2 regions of the uncultured Bradyrhizobium sp. genome follow, and region 1 is predicted to be linked to the other one. Evidence: riboswitches for the same ligand, from Rfam matches in the RefSeq annotation. Region 1 holds a riboswitch; the other holds the start of a gene.
What was found. A riboswitch is a leader RNA that binds a small molecule or an ion and turns the genes downstream of it on or off. The one in region 1 is predicted to bind S-adenosylmethionine.

Region 1 (7,753 bases):
ACGCGCGGGAAAAGCAGCGACGCCAACGCCGACATGGCGGGAGGGGCGTGATGAAGCCCGATTTGAGGACCGTTCTGGGCTCGATAATGCTGACGGGTTTTATGGCCGTCGTGCCCGCGCGCGCCGAAGATGCTCCTGCAACCTGCGAGGTTCCGGCCTATCTGCTCTCCAGCGAGAGTGCGCTGCCCAAGGTCGCCGAGGTCGTGAAAAAAGGCGGTAAATTGGACGTTCTGGTCGTTGGCAGCCGGTCGTCGACCATCAATACTTCCGATGGAACAGCCTATCCCAGCCGACTGCAAGCGATCCTCCGCGAAAAACTGCCCGGGGTTAACGTCAACATCGGCGTCGAGCTGCAAATCAAGAAGACCGCCGAGGAGGTCGCCGCCGGCCTGGGCAAGCTCGCTGAAGAGCGAAAACCGACCTTGGTTATCTGGCAGACCGGCACCGTCGATGCGCTACGATCGATCGACCCTGACGATTTCCGCGTCGGAGTCGATGACGGCGTTGCTGCACTGCAAAGCGCCGGAACCGACGTAATTTTAATGAATCTGCAATACAGTCCGCGCACTGAAACGATGATTTCCGCCGCTCCCTACATAGATAACATGCGTGTGGTGGCGCAGCAGCGCGATGTTCCGCTATTCGACAGGTTCGCAGTGATGCGCCATTGGAACGAGTCCGGCGATTTCGATCTGTTCAGCGCTACGCACGGCGTTGAGCTGGCGAAACGCGTGCATGATTGCCTTGGCCGCGCACTGTCGAAATTCCTGATTGACGCGGCGCACATCGGTCCGGCCCAGCAGAATTGAGGATTTGGCGTTAATGGGTTTCGGCGGTACTTCTTTCCGAACTGCGATCATTGCAATCCCGCTTGCAGCTCTGGTGCTGCTGGCGCCGGCGGCACAGGTGCAGGGGCGCGCGGAACCGGCGCAGGCCTTGCCGACCGACGGGACGCAAGCTGCCACGACCGGTACGGCCGGAATTGATCAGTTGCAGCAAAAGAGCCTCGCCGGCAAGGCGATCGAGAAGGTCAAGGAAGTCGCGAAGTCGGCCGGAGATATCCTCAGCCGCGTTCCGTGCCGCTCGCCGAAGGGCGATGGCAAATCGATGGGGTCGCTGCCGCATGTTGCCGCCAAATTGGTGGCGGGAAAACCGGTCTTGATCGTGGCGTTCGGATCGTCTTCGACGCAAGGTTTTGGCAGCACCTCACCGGAATTCACCTACCCTAACCGGCTTGCCGCACAGTTGCGCCGTCAGTATCCCGGCGTCGACATCACCGTGGTCAACCGCGGCAAGGGCGGCGAAGACGCTCCGGAAATGATGAAGCGGCTGCAGACCGAGGTGATCGACGTGAAGCCCGATATGGTGATCTGGCAGGTCGGCACCAATGCGGTATTGCGTAATCTCGATCCGGCCGAAACCGCAAAGCTGGTGGAAGAGGGTGTTGCGAGCATCCAGGCCGCGGGGGCCGATCTGGTGCTGGTCGATCCGCAATATTCGCCCGCGGTCAATGCCAAGGGCGAAAATGCCAGCCGGATGGTGCAGTTGCTGGGCAAGGTCGCCGAGCTACGGCATGCCGGATTTTTCCCCCGTTTCGAGGTGATGCGCGACTGGCATGAGAAGCAGTCGATTCCATTCGATAGTTTCGTCGTCGCCGACGGCCTGCACATGAACGACTGGGGCTATGCCTGCTTCGCCCAACTGCTTGGCGACGACATCATCAAATCGGTTGGCCAGATCAAGCTCGGCGTCGCCGTGCCGCCGAACGTGCAGGCGTACCGGCCGATGTAGTTAACGAACTTGGCGTTTGATGCGGGCCCGGCTCTGCGAAGCGGCATGAAGAAGGCCGCATTGCGTCGGGAAACGAGCGCTAAGCCTGCTCCAGCGCGGCGGCAAAATCCTCGATCAAATCGTCGCGGTGCTCGAGACCGGCGGAGAACCGCACAAACCCCTCGCTGATGCCGAGTTCGGCGCGGGCCTCTGGTGTCAGCCGCTGGTGCGTGGTGGTTGCGGGATGCGTCACGAGGCTCTTGGCATCGCCGAGATTGTTCGAAATCCGCGACAGTTTCAGCGCATTGAGCATGCGGAACGCGCCGGCCTTGCCGCCCTTGACCTCGAAGCCGATCAGCGTCGATCCGGCGCGCATCTGCTTCTTCACCAACACTGCCTGCGGATGATCGGCGCGGCCGGGGTAGATCAGCCTCGAGATCTTCGGATGGCTTGCCAGCGCGTCGGCGATGGCCGCCGCGGTTTCGGTCTGCGCGCGCACCCGGATCGCCAGCGTCTCCAGCCCCTTCAATAGCACCCATGCGTTGAACGGGGACATCGAGGGGCCGGTCTGGCGCAGAAAAGTGTGGATGTGGTCGGCAATGAAGGCTTCCGATGACAGAATGATGCCGCCGAGGCAGCGGCCCTGGCCATCGATATGCTTGGTTGCCGAATACACGACCACGTCGGCGCCCAGCGCCAACGGACTCTGCCAGATCGGCGTCGCGAACACGTTGTCGACGATCAGCCGGGAGCCTGCCTGGTGCGCGATCTCGGCGATGGCGCCGATATCGAGCACGTCGAGCGTGGGGTTTGTGGGGCTTTCCAGGAAGCAGCTTTTCGTGTTCGGCCGCATCGCCTGCTTCCACTGCGCGAGATCGAGGCCGTCGACCAGCGTGGACTGGATGCCGTAGCGCGGCAGCAGATCTTCCACCACATAGCGGCACGAGCCGAACATCGCCTTGGCCGCCACCACATGGTCGCCGGCTTTCAGCGGTGCAAGAATAGCGGTGGTCACCGCGGCCATGCCGGTGGCGGTAGCGCGCGCCGCTTCAGCACCTTCGAGTTCGATCATCCGGCGCTCGAACATTGAAACGTTCGGATTGGAAAAGCGCGAATAGAGAAAGCCGGGATCGTCGCCCTTGAAGCGCGCCTCGCACTGTTCGGCGGTGTCGTAGACAAAGCCTTGCGTCAGGAACAGAGCCTCGGACGTTTCGCCGTATTGCGAGCGTAGCGTGCCGGAATGGACCAGCCGGGTTTCGGGGCGGTAATGTGCAGTGGATGATGCTTCCGTCACGTGACCTCCATCGTGACCGTCGAGAAACGATCACAAAAAAACCGGCCTGGAAAAATTTCCACAAGCCGGGATCACACGTGTCCCCGGCCTGTTTAGCGACTTGTTTAACGTGGCTGCAAGCCGGCCGGCTCAAATCACCACGGGATAAGTCGTGCTGTTAATCCACCTCGCCCTTTCCGTCAAGTCCGCCTTCGGATAACCGATAAAGTCGGTATTTTCAGCGGCTGGAATGGCAACGAGCCGTCCCCGAAGGACAACCAACGTGGCGTTTGCGCTTGCCTCCGATGCCAATGGCATTCTGCCCGACCGCATGATCGCGGCGATGGCGGATGCCGGGTTCATTCTGCCGGCCTATCCGTTTGTCGAAAGCCAGATCCAGCCCGCCAGCCTCGATCTGCGGCTTGGCGATACCGCCTACCGCGTCCGCGCCAGCTTCCTGCCCGGTCCGGGTTCGACGGTAGCCGAGCGCATCGACGAATTGAAACTGCACGAAATCGATCTGAGCGATGGCGCGGTACTGGAAACCAACTGCGTCTACATCGTGCCGTTGCTGGAAAGCCTCGCGCTGCCGCCCGAGATTGTCGCCGCCGCCAATCCGAAAAGCTCGACCGGGCGGCTCGATGTGTTCACGCGGGTGATCGCCGACGGCACACGGCGGTTCGACATGATCGGTGCCGGCTATCATGGGCCGCTCTATGCCGAGATCAGCCCGAAGACATTTCCGGTGTTGCTGCGCGAGGGATCGCGGCTGTCGCAGGCGCGTTTTCGCACCGGCGACGCCATCCTCAATGCCGACGAACTTGATGCACTGCACCATCTGGAGCGGCTGGTCGATGCCGACGACGCCGATCTCGTCAACGGCGTGGCCTTGAGCGTCGATCTAAGCGGCGCGAATGCCAATGGCTTTGTTGGCTACCGTGCCAAGCGGCACACCGGCGTGGTCGATATCGATCGCCGCGGCGGATATGCGGTCGAGGAATTCTGGGAGCCGATCGCCGCGCGTCCCGACGGCAGCCTTATCCTCGACCCCGGCGAGTTCTATATCCTGGCATCGAAAGAGGCGGTGCAGGTGCCGCCGGATTACGCCGCCGAAATGGTGCCGTTCGATCCGTTGGTCGGCGAATTCCGCGTGCATTATGCGGGCTTTTTCGATCCGGGCTTCGGTTACGCCGGCACCGGCGGGCACGGTTCGCGCGCGGTGCTGGAAGTACGCTCCCGCGAGGTGCCGTTTATTCTGGAGCACGGCCAGATCGTCGGCCGCCTGGTCTATGAGAAAATGCTGGCGCGGCCCGACGCGCTCTACGGCCAGCGCATCGGTTCCAACTACCAGGCGCAGGGATTGAAGCTCAGCAAGCATTTTCGGGTAGCTTAGCGTGGGGCCTGGATAAGCCAAGCGACATCGAGGACCGGCGCCGTGCTCGCTCCGGCTGTCGTTACGATCATCCGGTCTACTTCATCGCCGACCTGGCCGACGGTGTGACACGCCATACCGCGTTGCCGACATCGTCGGCGACCAGCAACGCGCCTTGCTTGTCGATTCTGACGCCGACGGGGCGTCCCTGTGCTTCGCCCTTGTCATTCAAGAATCCGGTCAGGATATCCTGCGGCTGCCCGGACGGCATGCCGTTGGCGAACGGCACGAAAATCACCTTGTAGCCGGCGCGCGGCTTGCGATTCCACGAACCGTGCTGGCCGACAAAGGCGCCGCCGGCCATCGCTTCCGGAAACAGGTTGCCGGTGTTGAAGGTGAGACCAAGCGACGCGGTATGTGCGCCCAACGCATAATCCGGCGCAATCGCTTTCGCCACCAGATCGGGCCGCTGCGGATCCATGCGGGTATCGACGTGCTGGCCGTAATAGCTATAGGGCCAGCCATAAAACGCGCCGTCCTTTACGGATGTCATATAGTCGGGCACCAGATCGTTGCCGAGTTCATCGCGCTCATTGACGGTAACCCACAACGCGCCGCTCTGCGGCTGCCAGGATGGCCCGTTGGGATTGCGCAGGCCCGATGCAAATACGCGCCATTGTCCGCTGGCACGATCGACTTCGAGAACGGCGGCGCGATTGGCTTCTGCATCTATGCCGTTCTCGCCGACGTTGCTGTTGGAACCGACGGTCGCATACAGTTTGCCGCCGTCCTGGCTGGCGGCAAGATCCTTGGTCCAGTGATGGTTGATGGTGCCGCCCGGCAGGTCAGTGAGCTTTACGCCCGGCGCCGTGATCTTGGTATCGCCATCGTGATATGGAAATTTCATGATAGCGTCGGAGTTCGCCACATAGAAATCGCTACCGACCAGTACCATGCCGAAGGGCGAATTCAGCTTTTCGAGAAACACGCTTTTGGTCTCCGCGACGCCGTCGCCGTCGCCGTCGCGGAGCAGGGTGATACGGTTGGCGCTCGGCACGCCGGCGCCAGCCCATTTCTGTACCTGCTTCATGATGAAACCTTTGACGCCTTTGGCATCATCGGGCTTCGGCGGGGCGTTGCTTTCGGCCACCAACACGTCGCCGTTCGGCAGCACGTAGACGGTGCGCGGATGATCCAGCCCGGTCGCGAACGCATTCACGGCCATGCCGTTGGCGGCGGTGGGTTTGGCGCCGGAGGGCCAGCCTTTGGCGGTTGCGATATTGACGGTAGGAAGTACCGAACTCTGCGGCGCCGGCAGGGTCGGCGCGGCGCCATAACTCTGCTGCGCGGTCGCTGTGTCCTGCGGGTCGTTACAGGCGGCGAGCGGAAGTGCCAGCGCTCCCACACATGTAGCGAGCAGAAGTCGGGTGTGCATGATGGTTCCCTTCGGTTAACCCGTGGTAATTCGCGAACCAGGAGAACGTTCATGACGCCTGTCATGAAAATCATGTGAATTGCGTGTGGCCGGGCTATGCTTGGCAGCGTGCAAAGCAGCGGATGGGGGAGTTATGACCGGACAGAGCGACGCGCAGGAAGCAAAATGGTTGCGATGGCGGAGCATCGCCGACCTTTACCACGCCTATTTCACCGGCCTCATTCTGACCATCGTCACCCGGCGCGGTACGGCCGATGCAGCCGAATTCCTGTTTCGGGTGTTTCGCCGCCAGCAGCAGGAGCGTTTCCTGCCCGGCCTTGAAAAGCTGGGGTTGAGCGGGTTGCCGCCGGCCGTGGCGGCCGCGCAGTACCACTACTTGTCGAACTGGATTGGAGGCGTTTCGGTTGAGTATATGTACGAATCCGATCGCAAGGCCTGGATCCGATATCCGCCGCCGCGCTGGATCTGGCACGGCACCGCGATCTGCGGCGTCCCGGGGGAGGTGTCGCGTGCGATGCTGCGCGGATGGCACGCCAACAATGGCGTGTCACTCGGCAATCCGAAGCTCGGCTTCGTTTGCACCAAGCAGAGCGTGGATGGACAGGATGGCCTCGAAGGCTATTATTACGAATACGACCACGCGCTCGACGTCGATCAGCGCCTGGTATTCGCGCGCCATCTGCAGGCGCCTCCGTTCGATGCTGAAAAAGCCCCGGCGCTGCCGGTATCGATCTGGCCTAAGCCGCGACTTGAGAAAGCGTATCGCAATTACGCGATGGAATATGTGAAGACTGCGGCTCCCGTGGCGGTGCAGCTGTTCGGTCCCGCCGACGCCGGATATCTTTTGCACCTCACCGGTAAACTGATCGGCATGCAATATTTCGATGAGATCGCGCATGGTCTTGGCACGGGCCGCGGAGATGCGCAGAAATTCGATGAGTTTTTGGTCGCGCTGTTTGAAGCGCAGGACGATGTCGTCGAGGCCGGTGACCGGCGCGACGTGTTCGAAACGATTCAGCGCACCTGGAAGCTGATGGACAGCGTTACCGATTATCACCCGGCCTGCGCAAGCGTTCTGAAAGGACTAATCGAAGGCCTTGGCGCCGGTTGTGGCCGAGATATTGCACCGGAGATGAAGCTCGGCCCAGGCGGCGCGCCGCCTTTTGTCTGGTCGATCGGTTCAGGCGTCTGATTGCACTCTTTGCAGACCCCTGATGCGCCGCCGCGGCATGATTTCGTCGCCGATCGGTGATAGGAAACACCGCGCCGCATCAGAATCGGCATTTAGGGAGCAGAAATGTCCGATATCGGGGTCGCCGAACTTCCGCTTACCGATGATGAGAAGCTTCCGCTTCCGCCGATTATGGCGCCGGCACGGAATTTACTGCTCGACGGCCCGATTTTGCGGACACTGCTGCGGCTGGCCTGGCCAAACGTCGTGGCCCTTAGCGCCGGCGTTTGCGTGGTTATTGCGGAGACGTCTTATATCGGTCGGCTCGGCGTCGAGTCGCTTGCTGCAATGGCGCTGGTGTTTCCGTTCGTCATCCTGACCATGACCATGTCGGGCGGCGCCATGGGCGGCGGCGTGTCGTCGGCGATCGCCCGCGCGCTCGGCGCCGGCAATGTCGAGCGCGCATCGATGCTGGCGTCGCACGCGCTGCTGATCGGCGTCTGCTTCGGGCTGGCGTTTACCCTGGGTATGCTGCTCTTCGGGCCGAGGCTGCTGCAATTGCTCGGGGGCCGCGGCGACGTGCTCGGCCAGGCGATCGGCTATGTCCAGATTTTTTTTGGCGGTGTGGTCATCGCGTGGCTGATGAACACGCTGGCGGGAATCCTGCGCGGCACCGGCAACATGAAACTGCCCTCGCTGATGGTGCTCGGCTCTGCGGCCTGCCAGATCATT
Region 2 (7,753 bases), on a different contig from region 1:
GTGAGTTTTGCCAGGTCCTCGTTGAAGGTGCCGAGCATTTCCAGCACGGCGTCCTTGTTGGTGAGGAATACGTCGCGCCACATGGTCGGATCGGACGCGGCGATGCGCGTGAAGTCGCGAAAACCGCCGGCGGAGAACTTCAGCACCTCGGATTGCGTGACACCTTCAAGCTCATCCGCCGTGCCTACGATTGTATAAGCGATCAGATGCGGCAGATGGCTGGTGATCGCGAGCACCATGTCGTGGTGGTCCGGCGTCATGGTCTCGACCTTGGCACCGAGCCCGGCCCAGAATGCGCGCAGCCGCTCCACCGCGTTCGGATCGGTGCCTTCCGGCGGGGTCAGAATGCACCAGCGATCGATGAACAACTCGGCAAAGCCGGCGTCGGGGCCGGAGTGCTCCGTCCCCGCCACCGGATGCGCGGGAATGAAGTGCACGCCTTCGGGCAAGCAGGGCGCCATGTCGCGTACGACCGCGCCCTTGACCGAGCCGACGTCGGAAACGATGGCGCCGGGCTTGAGATGCGGCGCGATTTCCTGGGCGGCCAGGCCGCAGGCGCCGACCGGGACGCACAGGATGACGAGGTCGGCGTCTTTCACGGCCTGCGCATTGGTATCCGCCACACGATCGACGACACCGAGTTCCGATACCCGCGCGCGGGTTTTTGCCGAGCGCGCGGTGGCGACGATTTCTCCTGCCAACCCCTGCGCCCGCGCAGCGCGCGCGATCGAACCGCCGATCAGCCCGAAGCCGATCAGCGCGATCCGTGGAAAAACCGGCGCGGCGTTCACTTCCGCCCTGTAAAGTCGCGCAAGCCGTCGACCACCAGGCGGTTGGCTTCCTCGGTGCCGATGGTCATCCGAAGCGCGTGCGGCAGGCCGTAATTGCCGAGCGCGCGCAACACCAGTCCGCGCCTGGTCAGGAACGCGTCGGCATCGGCGGCGGTCTTGCCCTGTTCCAGCGGAAAATGGATCAGTACGAAATTCGCAACGCTTGGCGTCACCTTGAGGCCGAGCTTGCCGATCTCCGCGGTCAGCCAGTTGCGCCAGTGCTCGGTATGCGTCCTCGACATCTCCATATGCGCGGTGTCCTCGATGGCCGCGACGGCCGCCAGCATCGCCGGCGTCGAGACGTTGAACGGTCCGCGAATCCGGTTGACCGCATCGACGATATGCGCAGGACCGAACATCCAGCCGATCCGCAGCGCCGCGAGGCCGTGGATCTTGGAGAAGGTGTGGGTCATCACGGTATTGTCCGTGGTCGCCACCAGTTCGATGCCGAGTTCGTAGTCGTTGCGCGAGACGTAGTCCGAATAGGCGGCATCGAGCACCAGGAGCACATGGGGCGGCAATCCCGCGCGCAGCCGCTTGACTTCGTCGAACGGCAGGTACGTTCCGGTCGGATTATTGGGGTTGGCGAGCCAAACCAGTTTTGTCCGTGGCGTGACCCGCGCCAGGATGGCGTCGACGTCGGCGGTGAAACCGGTTTCCGGCGCGACTACATTGGCGGCGCCGTTCGCTTTGGTCGCGATCGGATAGACCAGAAAACCATGCGCGGTGCTGATCGCCTCGTCGCCGCGGCCGAGATAGGTGTGCGCCAGAAGATTGAGAATCTCGTCGGAGCCGGCGCCGCAGATGATGCGGTCGGGATCGAGCCCGAAGGCGCGGCCGATCGCCTGGCGCAACACCCGCGACGTTCCTTCCGGATAATCCTCGAGATGCGCTGCGGCTTGCCTGTAGACTTCCATGGCCTTCGGCGAGGGGCCAAACGGGGTCTCGTTGGCGGACAGCTTGAACACCTTGCGGCCCGGCTCCGGCACTGGGCTTTTGCCGGGCGTGTAGGGCGCAATATCGAGAATGCCGGGATTCGGCATGGGTCGGGACATCGTCAACTCCGGATATTCGGGGCAGGCTATTTCGCCGCCCCGCTGGGGACCACCGTATAGCGCCTTGCGTGGCTGCCGACGAGAGCCGTCGAGCGCACCGAGGCGCCGGCTTCGATCAGCGCCGATCTGATCTTTTCCACGCTCTGGGCGCCGGCCACCGAAACCAGCAGCGCCGCGCCGTCACAGGCGGCGTCAGGCACCGCGACGATCTCCGCCAGCGGCGACAGCGCGCGGGCGACTTCCGCGTTCCACCCCGAAACCCGCACGCTCCACGTCTCCACTTCGGTCACCATCGCGCTGTCGGCGACGCGCGACACCACGAACACCGGCAACGCGGCGGGGTGATCGGCGCGTTCGATGAACGGCAGCCGGGCGATGATTTTCGGCGCGCCGTCGGTCTCGAGCGCGATCCACCATGGCGCGCGGCTGGAAGTCGCGGACACCAGCGCAAGATCGCCTTTCGATCTGGCCACGGCTTCGACCGCCGCCGGCGCGTTGAAATGCGCGACGAAGGGAACGGTGAAGCCGAAATGGAAGCGGGCCGAATCCCGCATCGTGGATTCCCCGAGTGACAGATCCGCATGCACCGAAAACGGCGCCTGGACGTAAGTGAACGTCGAGATGATGACGCGCCAGATACTCTCGACCGTATCGAGCGGCAGGATGCCGCGATGGCGCTCCGCCAGCCGCCGCATCATGTCGGCCTCGCGCGCCGGACGGAACGCGGAGCCGATCTCCTGGGTCTGCTTGACCTGGATCAGGCGATCGATGATGTCGCCGCGCGCCATCAGCAGACCGTGGACCTGCTCGTCGATGGCGTCGATCTCTTTGCGCAGCAGCTCGAGCGAGGGCGGCGCCGGGGGCGGTTGGGACATGGTGAGTGACCTACAACCATCCTTCGAAGCCCGCCGCAAGGGCCAACCGCCCCCCGTCATCGCGAGCAACGCGAAGCAATCCGGTTCTGTGCGGTCGGAAAAACCGATTGCCTCGTCGCTTCGCGCCGCGCAATGACCAGCCGTCTTGACGGAAACCTAGCTTGGGATTAGCTTGGCCGTTCTGTGGTCATTTGAGCCGGCCGGCTTGCAGCCACGTTAAATAACTTGCTAAACAGGCCGGGGACAATTTGATCCCGGCCGAACTCATTGTTCAGGCCGGGTTTTTTTATGGCCTGATTTCCCGTGCTGTTGTGAAACCTCCAAGGAGGTCGGACCCAAAATGGCAAATGTGAAGTCGATACCAAGCCTGGCTGTCCACACCGAGGAGCGCGCGCACGAAGCGGATCATCCGTCTTCGCAACTGGCGCTGTTCGGCGCGGACCAGCCGTTGCGGCTGGATTGCGGCATTGATCTGACGCCATTCCAGATCGCCTACCAGACCTATGGCGAACTCAACCCCGACAGGTCCAACGCCATCCTGATCTTCCATGCGCTGACCGGCGACCAGCACGTTGCCAATGTGCATCCGGTGACCGGCAAGCCCGGCTGGTGGGAGACCATGGTCGGTCCCGGCCGGCCGCTCGACACCGACAGGTATTTCATCATCTGCTCGAACGTGATCGGCGGCTGCATGGGCTCGACCGGGCCGGCAACGACCAATCCCGCCACCGGCAAATTGTGGGGTCTGGATTTTCCCCTCATCACAATTCCCGACATGGTGCGCGCGCAGGCGATGCTGCTCGATCGTCTCGGCATTGAAACGCTGTTTTGCGTGGTCGGCGGCTCCATGGGCGGCATGCAGGCGCTGCAGTGGACCGCGGCGTATCCTGCGCGGGTATTCTCGGCGCTGGCGGTGGCCTGCAGCACGCGGCACTCGGCGCAGAACATCGCGTTCCACGAGCTGGGGCGGCAGGCGGTGATGGCCGATCCGGACTGGCGCGGCGGCCGCTATTTCAAGGAGGGCACCGATCCGCATCGCGGCCTCGGCGTCGCGCGGATGGCCGCCCATATCACCTATCTGTCGGATGCCGCCCTGCATCGCAAGTTCGGACGCCGGATGCAGAACCGCGAACTGCCGACGTTTTCCTTCGACGCGGATTTTCAGGTCGAGAGCTACCTGCGCTACCAGGGCTCGTCGTTCGTCGAGCGGTTCGACGCCAACAGCTATCTCTATCTGACGCGGGCAATGGATTATTTCGACATCGCCGCCGATCATAAGGGGGTGCTGGCGGAAGCGTTTCGCGGCATCCAGACCCGGTTCTGCGTGGTCTCCTTCACGTCGGACTGGCTGTTTCCGACGTCGGAAGCACGCGCCATCGTGCACGCGCTCAATGCCTCCAGCGCGCGGGTGTCCTTTGCCGAGATCGAGACCGATCGCGGCCACGACGCCTTCCTGCTCGACGTGCCGGAGTTTTTCGAAATTTCCAGGGCCTTTCTGGAATCGGCCGGCAAGGCGCGCGGCCTGAGGGCATAGCATGACGGCGCAGCAACAGGTCTTGCCGCTGCCGGAACTTGCTGCGCGCGGCAGCGAAAATTACCGCGGCGATCACCTGCTGGTCGCGCAAATGGTCGAGCGCGGCTCCAAGGTGCTCGATGTCGGCTGCGGCGAGGGCGACCTGCTGCAACTCTTGGAAACCCGCGGCATCGACGGCCGCGGCATCGAGCTGTCGCGCGAGGGCGTCAACCGCTGCGTCTCAAAAGGCCTCGCGGTGGTGCAGGGCGACGCCGACACCGACCTCGTCAACTATCCCGACGATGCTTTCGACTACGTCATCCTGTCGCAGACCTTGCAGGCCACGCGGCAGCCGCGCGTGGTGCTGGAAAACCTGTTGCGGATAGGACGGCGCGCCATCGTGTCGTTCCCGAATTTCGGCTTCTGGAAGATGCGGCTGCAACTGCTGGTCGGCGGCCATATGCCGCGCACGGAAAATCTGCCCGCGACCTGGTACGACACGCCGAACATCCATTTCTGCACCATCAAGGATTTCGTGCAGCTCTGCGACGAGATCAACGTCAAGATGGAGCGTGCGGTCGCGCTCGATCTGTACGGCCGGCCGCTGCGGCTCAACGCGCCCTGGTGGTTCTGGAACATGTTCGGCGAGCAGGGCGTGTTCCTGCTGAGCCGCGCGGGCAAGGGCCGGTAACCCGTCAGGCCCGGCCTTGGGCCGGGCATCCACGTCTTTCTTGCTTCGGCGAAAGGAAGAGGTGGATGGCCGGGACAGCCCGGCCATGCCGGGAATCATGGCCGCACCGACCGCGGATCGCGCGCTCCCCAGCGGCCGGCTTCCGCCTGCACCAGAAACCGTTCCAGCGTTTCGTTGAACAGCGCCGGCTCTTCCAGATTGAGCACATGGCCGGTTTTCGGGAACATCGCCAATCCCGAGGTTGCGATGCGCTTCTTGAGATAGAGGCTGGCCTCGACGCAGGAATCGTCCTCGTCGCCGACGATGATCAGCGTCGGCAAGGTTAGGCGGCTGATGTCATCCTCGAACTCGTAAAGCGGCGGCCGCCCGCGCTGAAAGCCACGCTGGGTGTGGGCCGAACCCTGCACATCATGCTTTGCGAGCGCATCGTAAAATTCCTTGAAACCGCGCGGGTCCTTTATCAGAAACGGAATTCGCCCGGGTGCCATGCCGGAAACCTTGGCGACGACGTCGGGATCGCCCTTTTCGAATTCCTCGGCATGCGCCATGCATTGATCGCGAAAGCCCTGCAGGCGCTCTTTCTCGAACCCTGAACCGACACCGGCCAGCGTCAGCGACAGCGCACGCTTCGGCATCTGGATGCCGGCCTGCAACGCCGAATAGGCGCCCATCGACAAGCCGACCAGATGGGCGGCCGGAATTTTCAGGTGATCGAGCACCGCGACCGCGTCGTCGCGGAAGTGCTGGTAGCTGTAGGCATCCGCCGAATCCGGGATGTGCGAGGGGATGTAGCCGCGCGCCGAATAGGTGATGCAACGATGGCTGCGCGAGAAGTAACGCATCTGCGGCTCCCAACTCGCGTAGTCGGCGGCGAATTCGTGCACGAACAGGATCGGCGTGCCGCTTCCGACTTCTTCGAAATACAGGCGCACATCGTCCTTGGTGTCGGCATAGGGCATGTCGGTTCCTTTCGCATGGCAGCCATGAAAAATCGCAGTTGATGTTCGCCGCCGCAATGAGGCAGGCGCAATCTTCCCGGTCATGAAATGATCCCGATATGACCCTGAAATCAATCCCGCGCCGCCGCATCGCGTCTTGCTCTCGCCACACGCAATTCGTCTTACCCCCGGGACGCTGGGCCTTCACGGGCTCGACCGGGAATAGGGTGTAAAAGAGGATTGAGTATGGTTCAGTTTACTGCGTTCCGCCGGTTGCTTGGGTTCATCGTGCTGGCGGCAGCTTCGTTGGTCTTCGTCGCCTCGGCAACGCCGGCTTCCGCAAGGTCTCATCATCACGGCGCAGGTCGGCACGCCCGCGCGCATCACGTCCATCATTACTTGCATCGCCACTTGCATCATCGCCACAGGCATCATCATCGCCGCCACGTCGCGCGGGCCGCGGCTGAAGACGCCGGTACCACCCGGTCGCGCGCGCATATGACAAGCGGTGCCAGGGTATCGCCTGCCGCGGCTCGCAGCTCGTCGTCGGCTGTCGTCGCCGAAGCGCGTCGCTATATCGGCGGCAATCCCACCGGCCGCGGCCGGCTGTGGTGCGCACGCTTCATGAACATGGTGCTGCAACGCTCCGGCCTTCACGGCACCGGTTCGGACATGGCGCGTTCCTTCGCAAGCTACGGCCATCGCGTGTCCGGCCCACAGGTCGGCGCCATCGCAGTGATGGGCCGGCGCGGCGGCGGGCATGTCGGCGTGGTCAGCGGTATCGACGCGTCAGGCAATCCGATCGTCGTATCCGGTAATCACGGTCACCGCGTCGCCGAGTCGGTTTATTCACGCAGGCGCATCTACGCCTACGTCATGCCGACGGGATGAGACAGGCCGGTGCCCCGGACGCAGCGCGGCGCCGCACCACGCGACGTGGTGCGCTGCGGAGCCGGGGCCGTAACGGACTCCGGCTGTGCGGAGCGGCATGAAGCATGCCCGCACCACGTCCGGGACAGGCGCGGATACTCACTCGTTGCTGACCTCATCCCCCTCGGCAATGTCGCCGCCGGCAATCACCTCTGCATATATCCCGCAATCAATATGCCCCAACCGGCGCATCAGCGCCTTCAGGATGTTGAGGTCGCGCGCGGCGGTGTCGGGATCGACGTTGATAGCGGCGCAGCGCTTGATCCCCTTCACGACCTTCAGGCGCGCGCCGCCGATCGTAAGGGGCCGGCCGATCAGGTCGAACTCATGCCAGGCCGGCCAGCCCCTGACATAGAGATTGGCCCTGAAGCGCAGCGGATGCACCGGCTGGCCGACGATGTCTTCGATGGCTTCGAGGCTGTCGAGATTGATGATCGAAACCACCTTTTTGGAATCGTCGGAAAAACTGTGGTCAATCCCAGAAAGGATCTTAGGCGGTCCGTTGACCAGGTCGGCAAAATGCGAGGCAAGAAACCGCTCGATGGCGGCACGGCCTGGCGCTGTTTCAAGATCGCCCTGGGCCGAGATCGAACCATTGCGGCAAACCGTCAGGACGTTACTCGCATCGTCGAAACGGGTGTGCAGCCCGGCTAGCCATTCGTCCCGCATCAGCATCAGGAAGTGGGTTTTCGGCATCCACTTCGGCTGCGCCGGATCGAAGCCGCTGGGGCCGTTTTCGATGGCATAGCGGCGGTCGGCGGGCAGCGTCTGGCCGACGCCCAGCGTGACGCGCGGAAGCTGCTCGGGGGACAGGCCCTTGACCGGATAACGGTAAAGACTGGCGATTTCAGCGCGGAAGTTTTCGGCCATCCGGCTGTCTAAAAGATTTCCGGGCAGGGCGCCACTGCATGAATTTGCGAT

Region 2: linked by a shared signal. The riboswitch ahead of ACFE72_RS16585 (homoserine O-acetyltransferase) and the one ahead of ACFE72_RS04395 (O-succinylhomoserine sulfhydrylase) in region 1 are both predicted to bind S-adenosylmethionine.

Annotation. Positions count from the first base shown of each region.
Region 1 covers NZ_CAXUNQ010000004.1:159,700-167,452, reverse strand. Annotated here, with positions in the region: gene ACFE72_RS04410 (OpgC domain-containing protein) at 1-51, shown strand, start outside; gene ACFE72_RS04405 (SGNH/GDSL hydrolase family protein) at 87-809, shown strand; gene ACFE72_RS04400 (SGNH/GDSL hydrolase family protein) at 823-1,791, shown strand; gene ACFE72_RS04395 (O-succinylhomoserine sulfhydrylase) at 1,871-3,064, opposite strand; SAM riboswitch at 3,136-3,215, opposite strand; gene ACFE72_RS04390 (2'-deoxycytidine 5'-triphosphate deaminase) at 3,294-4,436, shown strand; gene ACFE72_RS04385 (PQQ-dependent sugar dehydrogenase) at 4,513-5,850, opposite strand; gene ACFE72_RS04380 (hypothetical protein) at 5,984-7,042, shown strand; gene ACFE72_RS04375 (MATE family efflux transporter) at 7,148-7,753, shown strand, end outside.
Region 2 covers NZ_CAXUNQ010000034.1:42,908-50,660, forward strand. Annotated here, with positions in the region: gene ACFE72_RS16570 (prephenate/arogenate dehydrogenase family protein) at 1-791, opposite strand, end outside; gene ACFE72_RS16575 (pyridoxal phosphate-dependent aminotransferase) at 788-1,885, opposite strand; gene ACFE72_RS16580 (chorismate mutase) at 1,912-2,760, opposite strand; SAM riboswitch at 2,934-3,013, shown strand; gene ACFE72_RS16585 (homoserine O-acetyltransferase) at 3,101-4,294, shown strand; gene metW (methionine biosynthesis protein MetW) at 4,296-4,964, shown strand; gene ACFE72_RS16595 (alpha/beta fold hydrolase) at 5,060-5,923, opposite strand; gene ACFE72_RS16600 (TIGR02594 family protein) at 6,149-6,793, shown strand; gene ACFE72_RS16605 (MOSC domain-containing protein) at 6,932-7,702, opposite strand.